2 regions of the Pelosinus fermentans DSM 17108 genome follow, and region 2 is predicted to be linked to the other one. Evidence: riboswitches for the same ligand, from Rfam matches in the RefSeq annotation. Region 2 holds a riboswitch; the other holds the start of a gene.
The links. Region 2 has a riboswitch for glycine ahead of gcvT (glycine cleavage system aminomethyltransferase GcvT). Riboswitches for the same ligand answer to the same signal wherever they lie in the genome.

Region 1 (4,218 bases), 1.3 Mb from region 2:
ATTTGAGTAATCAGGATGCAAAGAATGATTGGTACCGACTGCGCCATGAGGAGGCATTGACTCCGGAGGCTGTTGTCCGGCTGGCTGAAGCTACTCATGAGCTTTACGGTTTTAATGACTTTAAGCTAAAGGGCGGTGTGCTAAGCGGCGATCAAGAGATTGAAGCGGTTACGGCGTTGGCTGAGCGTTTCCCAAAAGCGCGTATTACCATTGATCCGAATGGTGCGTGGTCCTTGGACGAAGCAATTCGATTATGCAGCAATAAACATCACGTATTAGCTTATGCTGAAGATCCTTGTGGAGCTGAGAATGGGTATTCTGGGCGTGAAGTAATGGCTGAGTTTCGGAGGGCGACAGGGCTGCCGACTGCTACCAATATGATCGCTACTGATTGGCGTCAGATGGGGCATACTATTCAGTTACATTCGGTGGATATTCCTTTAGCTGATCCTCACTTCTGGACCATGCAAGGTTCAGTGCGAGTTGCCCAGATGTGTCATGAATGGGGATTAACCTGGGGCTCCCATTCGAATAATCACTTTGACATTTCTCTGGCAATGTTTACCCATGTGGGAGCCGCTGCGCCTGGAAAAATCGCAGCTCTAGATACTCACTGGATTTGGCAGGAAGGTCAGGAACGTTTGACTAAAGAGCCATTTAAAATAGTTGGTGGAATGGTAGCTGTTCCTGATAAGCCAGGTCTGGGAGTCGAAGTAGATATGGTGCAGATTGAGAAAGCACACAAACTCTATGTGGAGAATTGCTTAGGTGCACGGGATGATGCTATGGCGATGCAGTATCTGATTCCAAACTGGAAGTTTGATAATAAACGTCCTTGTCTGGTTCGCTAAGGAAAAGGTAAGAAGTAATACTGGTAACTTGTAATTTAAAAAAGCTGGAGGAGTCAAGAAAATGAGAATTGGATTTATTGGACTAGGAATCATGGGTAAGCCTATGAGTAAAAACTTACTTAAGGCTGGCTATGAACTGATTGTTGTAGATAGGAACCAACAGGCTGTTGATGAAGTGGTAGCCGCAGGAGCCAAGAGTGCAGCTACAGCTAAAGAAGCAGCCCAGCAGGCTGATATTATTATTACCATGCTGCCGAACTCACCACATGTAAAAGAAGTAGTTTTAGGAGAAAATGGTGTACTTGATGGGGCAAAACAAGGTACTGTTTTCATCGATATGAGTTCCATTGCTCCTTTGGTAAGTCGCGAATTAGCAGCAAAACTTGCTGAAAAAGGCGTGGAAATGTTAGATGCTCCCGTAAGCGGCGGCGAACCCAAAGCGATCGATGGTACCATGTCTGTAATGGTTGGCGGCAAGCAAGAAGTATTTGATACATGCTATCCTGTAATGAAGGCCATGGCTGGTTCTGTTGTACGGACCGGTGAAGTGGGTGCAGGAAACGTGACAAAACTTGCTAACCAGGTCATTGTTGCCCTAAATATTGCAGCAGTTTCAGAGGCATTGGTATTAGCCAGCAAAGCAGGGGTAGAACCGGATTTAGTGTACCAGGCAATCCGCGGCGGTTTAGCTGGAAGTACGGTTCTAGATGCCAAAGCACCTCTTATGATGGATCGTAAATTTGATCCGGGATTTCGTATCAACCTTCATATTAAAGATTTAGCGAACGTATTGGAAACATCCCATGATATGGGTGTTCCGCTGCCTCTGACTGCAGCGGTTATGGAAATGATGCAGGCTCTTAAAGTAGATGGCATGGGCGATGGGGATCATAGCAGTTTAGTAAAATATTACGAAAAGATGGCTAAAGTTGAAGTAAAACGCTAGGATTGCTTCGCTGACGCTCGCAATTGACAAAGGACGGGAAGAACGATTTAACCGCAGAGACGCAGAGGACGCTGAGGGGGATTTTTAACCTTATCTATCTTTTCTCTGTGTCCTCTGTGCCTCTGCGGTTCGGCATCTTTACTTCGTGTTCTTCTTTCTCTTCGCATCTTCGCGTTTCAAAAATGTTTTATTTCTCCCGTCTATTTCTGTGTTCTCTGCTCCTGGTGTGGTTCGATTTTGTTTTATATGTTCAGCCAGAATAGAATAAAAAGACAAAGATGCTGAAAAAACTTACTTATTTACTATTGAATTATTTGATGTGTTGTTTTATAATAATACTTACAGCAAATGTACTTGCTACAACTACATATGTTTTCCGGATGAAGTTTGCGGGAGAGTGGCTTAATAGCCCGCCGAAGGAGTAAAACTCTCAGGCACTCGGACCACCGAGTAGAACCGTAAATGGACGGGACTCTGGAGAGACTCTTATACAGGGCGCCGAAGGTGAAACACAGCAATTATATTGCTGACAAATCTCTCAGGCAAAAGGACAGAGACAAATTCGTAATATACGGGGATGATTTAGATCTCTTTATATTGTGATGCTGAAAACGCTTTTAGCGTATTCATTTGTTTATCCAGAGTCAAATCACTTAGTGATTTGACTCTTTGTTTTTTGCTGCTTATTTTTTCATTGATAAATAAGCAGCAAAAGAATCACTCTCACCTAGTCTGACGTGTCTTTGCCGTAGGAAGCATCCAGAGTGCATTAAAGGTGTATTTTGTGCAGTTACATGATTAAAAAGGGAGACGATGATATGAGAAAATCGGGTTTTAAACTTGTGGTGGTATCTCTAGTGGTTTTAGTATTAGCAGGAATGTTGACAGGTTGTGGTGATTCTGCTTCCAAGGATATTAAAATTGGTGTTTTGAATGAAATGACTGGCGGTAATGCTACCATGGGTACCTCATCTGCCAATGGTGCCAAAATGGCAATTAAAGAGGCCAATGAGAAAGGCGGTATTCTTGGAAAGCAAATTCAGGCTGTGATTGCTGATAATAAAAGTGAACCTTCTGAGTCAGCCAACGCGATGACCAAGCTTGCATCTCAGGATAAAGTTGTAGCAGTAACGGGTATTTTTGCGAGCTCTAACGCAATTGCCACCTCTAGTGTGGCAGAGGCGACTAAAGTTCCCTTTGTTGCTGTAGGTGCGACAAACCCTAAGGTAACAGTGGATGAAGCAAGTGGTAAAGTTAAAAATTATACTTTCCGCGTGTGTTTTATCGATCCCTTTCAAGGCACAGTGGGTGCCAATTTTGCGTTGAACACGCTGCATTTGAATAAGGCTGTCATATTAGTAGATAACAGCAGTGATTATAGCAAAGGATTATCTACCTTCTTCAAAGAGGCCTATATAAAAGGCGGCGGGAGTATTTTAGCGGAAGAAGCGTATTTGCAGAAAGATCAGGATTTCAAGACCATCTTAACCAAAATAAAAGCGATAAATGCTGAAATTATTTATATTCCCGGCTATTATGAAGAAGTAGGAAAAATTGTGAAGCAAGCCCGAGAAATTGGTATTACGGTGCCAATACTAGGGGGAGACGGCTGGGACTCACCAAAACTAGTGGAGGTTGGAACTAGCGCAGCACTAAATAATACCTATTTTACCAACCATTATTCGGTGGATGATACCAGTGCTACTTCGCAAGCTTTTGTAGAAGCATATAAAAAACAATATGGCCAAGTGCCGGATGCGATGGCTGTACTAGGCTATGATGCGGCAAATATCATTATTGATGCCATTAAACGCGCCAATAGCCTTGATCCAGAAAAAATTCGTGAAGCCTTGGCTGGGACAAAAGACTATCCAGCAATAACAGGGAGCACAACATTAAATGCTACTCATGATGCAGTAAAAAGTGTTGTAATTATTGAAATGAAAGATGGCAAACAAGTGTTTAAAGCAACTGTTAAACCTTAGTAAATCAATTTATTATAATTTCACCATCGTAATTTAAGATTGTCTAAGAACTGGAAAAAGATCATGCATTGATAGCATGGTCTTTTTTCAATTAAGGATGTATAAAAATAATTCTGCTTTTTTCACATTTCCTCTATTGGAGGCATACCATATATAAAAGATATAAAAGGAAGAAGTTTAATCGATTAAACTTTATATAGTATTTTCATAAGGAGGGATAGTGTGGAAGAGGATAGAAAATCAAAATATTGCGATGGCTGCTGTGATCTCATATTTGAAACATTGTCAGCCAATCGACCGCCTGCGATTGCTTTGTCATTTTGGCTGCAGGCCACCGCTACAGGTGAAATTTGTGGCAGAGGAAATGAAGGGCATATTCAAATAGCGGCCCAAGGTTTAATCCCCCTTGGCGTATATACGGTGTTCTTTGTTACGG
Region 2 (4,218 bases):
AAACCAATCACATTAAAAGTACCCATTGGTATGAAAGTACAGGAACTGATTGCTCTGGCAGGAGGAGCACTTGTGAATCCTTATGCGATCATTGACGGTGGTCCGATGATGGGCAAATTAATTACCTCAGATGCACCCGTTACCAAAACTACAGGAGGTATCTTGGTTTTACCTGTGGATCATTCCTTAATTACACAAAAAAATACAACATGGCAGATGATTGCCAATCGGGCGAAGGCAGTATGCTGTAATTGTTTGGCCTGTACTGATGTTTGCCCGCGCCACCTGTTAGGTCATAGTTTGGAACCTCATCGTATCATGCAGGCGATTGGTAAAGGGCAGATAGGTGAGTCGGCTATTTTTTCTCGTGCTTTGCTGTGTTCAGAATGTGGTGCATGTGATACCTTTGGCTGTTCCATGGGTTTATCTCCCCGCAGAGTGAATGCAGAATTGAAAAAGCAATTGGGAAAAGCCGGGATAAAGAATCCTCATAACAATAAACCACAGCAGGCTCTGTCAACCCGTATAAATCGTTTAATTCCTACCAAACGTTTGACAGCCCGTCTCGGTATTGCTCAATATGATGTAAAAGCACCATTGAGTGCAAACGAAGTGATTGCAAAAGAAGTTACGTTGCCTCTCTCTCAGCATATTGGAGCGCCAGCTTTACCAATTGTTAAAGTAGGAGATATAGTTAAAAAAGGTGATTTAATTGGAACTATACCTGAAGGTGCAGCGGTAGGAGCTAATTTACATGCCAGTATATCAGGAGAGATCTGTAGAGTAGACACTCGTATTGGTATTCGGGCGGTTTAGGATAACAGGGGGGACATAAGATGAAGCGTGCTATTGGTTTATTAGAATTAAAGAATATTACCAGAGGTCTTTTAGCAGCAGATGCCATGCTAAAGGCAGCTAATGTAGAGATCCTCATGGCACAAGCCATGTGCCCTGGCAAGTATGTTGTCATGGTTGCAGGTGATGTGGGAGCTGTCCAAAGCGCAGTCAAAAGCGGAACGGCAGTAAGCGGCGCTGAAAATGTTGTGGATGAATTTATACTTCCTAATTTGCATGACAGTATTTTCCCAGCATTGTCAGGCTGTACCGAAGTCAAAGAAGTAAGATCTCTGGGGGTAATTGAAAGCTATTCTGTAGCGTCTGCGATTATTGCAGCAGATACGGCAGTAAAAGCTTCCAATGTAGAATTGATCGAAGTCCGCCTGGCAAGAGGAATGGGCGGCAAAGCTATGGTGACATTAACTGGCGATGTAGGAGCGGTAACTGCTGCCGTTAAGGCTGGCAGCAATGCCATACATGACAGCGGATTTTTAGTCGATCAACTCGTATTGCCAGCACCTCACAGTGCTTTACATAAAGTCTTATTTTAATAGTAAATTCCACTAAACCTAAAGATCGTGTCTTGACTGGAAAATTCAAAGATACAGAGAATGTCATATCCAACCCGATTGGTTAGAAGCCGTGAATTTCGTGGCTTCTTTTTTACAGGAACTTCCTAGAAAAGAATGATTGTGGGACAAGGAACCTGTCCCTATGTCCCAGAGGTGGTTATAAAAGAGTGGCATAATTTGATTAAAAGCTTAATAAAATAGAATTGCAGACGGAAATGATCGATCCTCACAAATTAAACACAAGTGTTGACAGGTTAAGAGCAATCCTATATACTAAAAACCATAACATTGAAAATTCGAATTATTCACAAACTTAATAATATTCCATGTGAGGGATGCGGGAGAGATCTGATTTCAGGCGCCGAAGGAGCAAAGGCAATAAACTCTCAGGCAAAAGGACCGTATTCTAATGGAACTCTGGAAAGATCGCTATGCGGCACCCAAAGAGTAACCGAGATATTCGGGATTCTCTGGAGGTAAATAAGACAGAGGCCAACTACGTTGGTTTCTGTCTTTTTCGGTTTGGGATTAACTACATACGGAATGATGGTTGCGGGAGAGAACGCTTAACTAGCGTCACCGAAGGAGCAAAGCTTTGTTCAAACTCTCAGGTAAAAAAACCGTAACTGGACCGAACTCTGGAGAGTACACTTCGTAACTGAAAGTGTCGCCGATGGGGAGCCCCGCTGCGGGCGAATCTCTCAGGTAAAAGGACAGAGAACAAGAGTGAGTCTTCACTCTTGTTCTCTGTCCTTTTTAATGTATTAAAGAAAGATTGGAGTGGTTTTCATGACAGTAAAACAGACACCGCTTTATGAGACGCATTTGCGGTATGGTGGCAGAATTGTTGAGTTTGGCGGTTGGTCTCTCCCGGTCCAGTACACTGGAATCAAGAATGAACATCAGACCGTCAGAACAAAAGCAGGAGTATTTGACGTATCCCATATGGGAGAAGTAGTAGTTAATGGACCAGATGCACTAGCCTTTCTGCAAAGGTTAGTAACCAACGATGTCTCCAAACTGGAAAGAAATCAAATACTCTACACACCCATGTGCTATAAGCATGGGGGAACCGTAGACGATCTATTAGTTTACAAAAAGGATGCTGATCATTATCTCCTGGTTATTAATGCGGCAAACATTGAAAAAGATTGGAATTGGATGCGGGAGAATGCCGAAGAATTTGACGTTAATCTTACCAATATTTCTAATGAAACAGCCCAGATCGCCCTGCAAGGACCATTATCAGAGACGATTGTATCGAAATTGACTGATGCACCGCTTTCCGAACTAAAATATTACTGGTTTATGCCTGAAATCGATATTGCTGGCAAAAAAGTATTGTTATCGCGAACTGGATATACGGGAGAAGATGGATTTGAAATTTACTGCTGCCCGGATGATGCTACATATTTATGGGATACAATCATGGAAGTCGGGCGCCCCCTTGGATTGCTTCCCGCTGGTTTAGGTTGTCGTGACACATTGAGATTTGAAGTTTGTTTTCCTTTATATGGGCACGAACTTTCGGCCGATATTTCGCCCATTGAGGCAGGACTCGGAATATTTGTAAAGCTTGATAAGGGGGAATTTAACGGACAAGGAACGCTGCAGGAACAGAAAACCAATGGACCAAAACGCAGAATAGTTGGTTTTGAGATGATTGACCGTGGAGTAGCACGGGCTGAATATCCGATTTTAGTAGAGGGCAGCTATGTTGGAGTGGTAACGACAGGAACTTACGCTCCATCCCTTGATAAAAACCTTGGTTTGGGTATAATTCAAGCTGAATATGCAAAGGTTGGACAAAAAATAGATATTGAAATTCGCGGCAAGAATGTATCCGCCCAAGTCATTTCCAAACCATTTTATAAAAGAGAGGGGAAGTAATAATGAATATTCCAAAAGAACTAAAGTACTCCAAAGATCACGAATGGGTCAAGGTAGAAGGTAACGTTGCTATTATTGGGGTAACTGATTTTGCTCAATCACAGTTAGGTGATGTTGTATTTGTAGAATTGCCAGATGAGTTAAGTACAGTGAAAGTGGGCGATAGCTTTTCTGTCATTGAGTCAGTAAAAGCAGTATCGGATATTTATGCTCCGGTTTCCGGAAAAATTGTAAAAGTGAACCAAGCACTTACGGATTCTCCCGACCTGATCAATCAAGAACCTTATGGTGAAGGTTGGATCGTTGTTATTGAAATGTCTGACAGCAGTGAATTAGATGATCTTTTAGATAGCGATGCATATGCTCAGTTGGCGGCGGAGGGAGGACACTAGAAATGGCTTGGAGTTATCTTCCTCATACAAAAGCTGATAGACGTGAGATGCTAGATGCTGTTGGCGTTGATTCAGTGGAAAAATTATTTGAAGACGTACCAGCTGATTTGCGAATGACCAGGACATTAAATTTGCCGCCAGCCCTGCCTGAACAGGGCTTAGTTAAACATCTCAAAGCACTGGCAAAAGCGAATGCCAATCTTCAGGAATTAACCTGCTTTCTAGGTGCAGGAGCTTATGACCATTATATTCCCAGTGTAGTTCATCATATCATTGGACGCTCTGAATTTTACACTGCCTACACGCAATATCAGCCGGAGATTTCCCAGGGCTACTTGCAGGCGTTATGGGAATACCAGTCAATGATCTGCGAGATTACAGGCATGGAAGTGGCCAATGCCTCCATGTATGATGGCGGTACTGCCGTTGCTGAAGCCGCTATGATGGCGTGTGCCAGTTCTAAGAAAACGGCAATTGTAATGGCCGAGACTGTCCATCCCCATTATCGGGAGACATTTCTGACCTAT

Region 1: another riboswitch for glycine. It lies ahead of FR7_RS22195 (ABC transporter substrate-binding protein); the one in region 2 lies ahead of gcvT (glycine cleavage system aminomethyltransferase GcvT).

The regions. Positions count from the first base shown of each region.
Region 1 covers NZ_AKVN02000001.1:4,841,896-4,846,113, reverse strand. The annotation lists gene gudD (glucarate dehydratase) at 1-851, shown strand, start outside; partial or broken gene garR (2-hydroxy-3-oxopropionate reductase) at 904-1,797, shown strand; glycine riboswitch at 2,178-2,253, shown strand; glycine riboswitch at 2,262-2,361, shown strand; gene FR7_RS22195 (ABC transporter substrate-binding protein) at 2,616-3,782, shown strand; gene FR7_RS22190 (hypothetical protein) at 4,005-4,218, shown strand, end outside.
Region 2 covers NZ_AKVN02000001.1:3,584,463-3,588,680, reverse strand. The annotation lists gene FR7_RS16645 (SLBB domain-containing protein) at 1-816, shown strand, start outside; gene FR7_RS16640 (BMC domain-containing protein) at 837-1,388, shown strand; glycine riboswitch at 1,738-1,821, shown strand; glycine riboswitch at 1,953-2,042, shown strand; glycine riboswitch at 2,046-2,128, shown strand; gene gcvT (glycine cleavage system aminomethyltransferase GcvT) at 2,199-3,299, shown strand; gene gcvH (glycine cleavage system protein GcvH) at 3,302-3,691, shown strand; gene gcvPA (aminomethyl-transferring glycine dehydrogenase subunit GcvPA) at 3,694-4,218, shown strand, end outside.